2 regions of the Priestia sp. AB genome follow, and region 2 is predicted to be linked to the other one. Evidence: predicted binding sites of a transcription regulator. Region 2 holds the regulator's gene; the other holds the start of a gene.
The links. Region 2 encodes LexA, which represses DNA repair genes until DNA is damaged. Its sites were predicted from a motif close to CGAACATATGTTCG; they were not measured.
Positions count from the first base shown of each region.

Region 1: the regulator LexA is predicted to act here: its motif matches at 783-796, upstream of POF52_RS11550 (YolD-like family protein).

Region 1 is NZ_JAQMYN010000003.1:372,861-375,071, forward strand. Features, by position in the region: gene POF52_RS11545 (hypothetical protein) at 136-276, opposite strand; gene POF52_RS11550 (YolD-like family protein) at 399-752, opposite strand; gene POF52_RS11555 (YitT family protein) at 1,001-1,840, shown strand; gene POF52_RS11560 (ketoacyl-ACP synthase III) at 1,944-2,211, opposite strand, start outside.
Region 2 is NZ_JAQMYN010000001.1:800,025-802,235, forward strand. Features, by position in the region: gene POF52_RS04060 (hypothetical protein) at 1-661, opposite strand, end outside; gene lexA (transcriptional repressor LexA) at 875-1,492, opposite strand; gene yneA (cell division suppressor protein YneA) at 1,639-1,968, shown strand; gene POF52_RS04075 (YneB family resolvase-like protein) at 2,022-2,211, shown strand, end outside.

The sequences.
Region 1 (2,211 bases), on a different contig from region 2:
TAGCTATGACTGTTTTTGACGATTTCTTGACCGATTGAATTTTTCTGACTGAATCACGCATAGCTTGTCCTGATTTCATAAAAGCCTACACACTAAAAAAGTTGTCCACCTTTTTGGACAACTCAAAGTGACCCATCATTTAAATAAAAACAGAAGCATATATAATATGGAAGCAAGGGCAGAAGAAATAGCTAAACTTGAGATAAAACGAACGAGTCTTTTTTTAATGAACTGCGTTAATTCGATTTCTCTTACTTGGTTTTTTTCATTTTGCATACAATAATCCCTTCTTTAATTAAAATTTCCTAGTAGCTAGAAGTTGCTACTCGCAGAATATGCTTTTATGTATTGTATGCATGCGTTAAAAAAAAGATACAAAACGAACAAAAAAGCTACTCTTAGCTAGAGTAGCTTTCATCTTTCCATACATCTGCTTCAATTACTGCATCCGCTCGAATCGAATATGTATAACAAGGGCCTGTAACCATCAGCGTATTCGACTGCAGCGAGACTTTATCAATCGTCACTCGTTCATACCTTTGAATATGTCCTGCTTCATAGACGTGAAGCGTTACTGGATGATGCTCCGAGTAACTGTTCATAATGACATTTTCAATATGCTCAATCTTTTCTTTTTTCAACCCTAAAGGCTGCTTATGCGCATCGGGACTGTACATTTTCTTCATTTTCTCTAAATGCTCGGGCATTACTAACTTCGCATACTGTTTTAATTCATCTTGATACACGTTCATTCTCCCCCTTGACTCTTGCTTCTATTTTACCGAACGAACATTCTCATTGCAAAACTTTTTAATCAAAATAAAAGCAAACAATTCATTTTTTCATACTCCATAAAAACTGTCAAAAGATTTTATGTTAATAGCAGAAACTGATTTTTTAAAAAATAATAATATCCCATCTTTAATTCGGTCTCTAGAGTTGGTATAATACATTGTCATGACTGTGTTTTCGGAGCTTTTGATGATTGGAGGTAACGTTCATGATTAATAAAATAAAAGAAATTATCCTCATTATTCTAGGGAGCCTCATTTTCGCACTGGCCATTAATTACTTTGCTATTCCAAATGAATTAGCAGAAGGGGGCGTAACCGGTGTAACAATGATTACCTATTATGTATTAGGCTGGTCTCCGGGTATCACAAACTTTATATTAAACGGTTTGCTGGTACTGATCGGATACAAATTGCTTCACAAACGTGTGATTGCTTACACAATTATATGTATTATTTTTACATCTCTATTCCTACATATAACTGAAGGACTGGGAAATCCTCTTGACGATACGCTACTGGGGGCTATTTTTGCTGGTATTTTAGCTGGTGTAGGACTCGGACTTGTGTTTAGAGGTGGCGGAACTTCCGGAGGCTCTGCAGTTATTGCCCGCTTAGCTAATCAATATCTAGACTGGAATATTAGCAAAACGATGCTGGCAATTGATTTATTAGTTGTAGCAAGCGCTTATTTTGTCATCGGTGGAGAAAAGACGATGTATACGGTTATTTCTCTTTACATCGGAACGAAGGTGCTTGATTATATCATTGAAGGACTCAACCCTCGCAAAGCAATCACTATTATTTCACACCGTTCAGCTGAAGTAGCCGAACAAGTCAATAAAAAGATGCAGCGCGGCGTCACTGTCTTTTCTGCTCATGGAAGCTATACAAAAGAAGCAAAAGACGTATTGTACGTAGTTGTGAACAAACAAGAACTGCTAGAATTAAAGCGTATTATTCATAAAGTCGACGAACAAGCTTTTGTGGTCGTACACGATGTGCGCGACGTCTTTGGAGTAGGTTTTACCATTCCAAAAGCCAGTTGAAAACCCGCTTTAAAAAAGCGGGTTTTTTCTATTATATATGTTTGCGCTGAAAATACTGCAAACACGCTGTTATAAAAAGAAAAAAGCTAAACGGCGACGCCTTTTAGCTTTTTTCTTTACACGTCCATTTAATTAACAGACCGCAGTGTGTTAATCCTCCTCCAAACCCATAAAGAATAAGGAGGTCATTACCCTGTACTTTTCCTGTCATTATTCCTTCGTTTAAAGCAAGCGGAATAGAAGCTGAAGATGTATTTCCGCAGTATTGCACACTCGTTAACGTTTTATCCATTGTAACACCTGTTTTAGCACAAATAGCTTCAATCATTCGAAGGTTTGCACTGTGCGGAATAAACCAATTTACATCAGAA
Region 2 (2,211 bases):
ATACAAACATCCGTTCATCGATAAAATAAGGAAGGCTCCCTACATGCTGTTCACGCGTGGCTTCTTTTTTGATGTGTTCGTTCAAAAATGGCGCAAGCTGTGAAAAAATATAATCCTGTACTTTGCTATAGCGGTGATGTTCATAGGTAATGGTGGATCCATGCTCTTCAGCAAGCTTCGGTTCTAATACACGAAAATGATTCATGAATTCTAAAATGTCATCATAGGTGTAATGATTATGACTCATCTCAGTGCGAATGGTCATGACGCCAATCTCAAAAGGACATAAAAAAACATCCACAGACAGCACGTTGCTAGACACGGTGGTGGAGGAAGTTTGTAGCGTAACGGTATGGTCTATTTTTTTTGAAAATCGAAGCAAGCCTTCTTTTTCGCAGGAATCAGGGAATAGAATACATTCAATGTAAGGAAGAAAATATTGATCCAAGCTATCATGAGATACGTAATACTGTTCTCCGTAGTATTCTTTTTCTACATGTTTGTTTTGAATGGAAAAAAACTCAAACAAATTTTCTTTCAGTGCATGAACAAGCTGCTCTTTATTTTTTCGGTCAAAGGAAAAAGGAAAAAGAAACATGTTCATTGCTTTGGTAGGTACAATGGTTTGAAATGGTTCTGTTTTCCTTGGTGTATTGGTCATAAACTACATCCTTCTTATAGTCGGTTGTATTTCCTTGTAAGAGTCGAGGAAATGCAGGTAGAAAGTAAAAAAGGTAAAACAAGATTTACAAAAACCGTTCTACCTGCCTGCGATGATTCAACGTATCATTTATAATATGCCAATTTTTTTAGAAAACAAACGTAAAAAAACCAACTAACATCATGATTAGTTGGTTTTACATACAGTATCTGATTAGTGAATCGTGCGATATACACCAGTTACTTTTCCTAAAATCGTTACGTGGCGAAGAATAATAGGCGCCATCGTTGAATTTTCAGGCTGTAAACGAACGAAATTTTCTTCTTTAAAGAAACGTTTTACCGTTGCTTCGTTGTCTTCGGTCATAGCGACCACAATATCTCCATTATTAGCTGTTTGCTGCTGACGTACGATTACCATATCGCCATCTAGAATACCTGCTTCAATCATACTTTCTCCCATAATTTCAAGCATAAATACATGATCATCTGGAGAAACAAATTTATCTGGAAGAGGGAAATATTCTTCCACATTTTCAACGGCTGTTATAGGCAGACCCGCTGTTACTTTACCGATAACAGGAACATTTATGACATTGCTTTTAGGGATGTTTACTTCGTCTAGTTGAAGAACTTCGATTGCTCTTGGTTTTGTCGGATCTCTGCGAATTAACCCTTTGCTTTCTAAACGAGCTAAATGTCCGTGTACAGTGGAGCTAGAGGCTAATCCTACCGCTTCCCCAATCTCACGCACAGAAGGCGGATAACCTTTTAATTTTACTTCATGCTTAATAAAATCTAGTATGTCTTGTTGACGTTTTGATAGCTTCATATTTTTCACCTCGATTTTAGCTATTCTTTAGGTGAATTATACCACGTGATGTGTCAATATACAAACATAAGTTCGAAGAATTCCATTGACAGAAACAAATGTTCTCACTAAAATAAGAACATATATTCTGATAGGGGGATCATAATATGCAACAATTCTTACATTCTATGAAACATTACGCTATTTTTTTTGCAGTTATCGCTGCACTTACATATGTATTGACGCTGGTTTTAGGAGCGGATAAAGTAGATTTAGACAAATATTCAACGGTTACTATTACAAAAGGAGATACGCTTTGGGAATTGTCCAACAAGTATCATAATCACCATCATTTGACCACCAATGAATTTGTCAAATGGGTTGAAGACGTCAATGACTTAAACTCAGACACTGCGCAGTCTTTATCTCCTGGAGATAAATTATATATTCCTGTTTTAAAAAAAGAGTTACATAATCAAGTGGCAATTGAACAGTAGTGTGTAACGGTCGTTCCTGAATATTGTTAGAAGCCGAAAAGGTCGTGATAAAAGTGGATGCCATTATTTATTGCCGTGTCAGTACGGATAAAAAAACCCAAGAAACATCTTTACAGCGCCAGCAAGAAGAATTAAAAAAGCTTGCTGATCTTCACCATCTAGACGTAAAAAAAGTCGTAATGGAAAAAGCAAGCGGATATGAAGTAGACAGAGAGGGTATTTTGGATGTTCTTCATACAATGA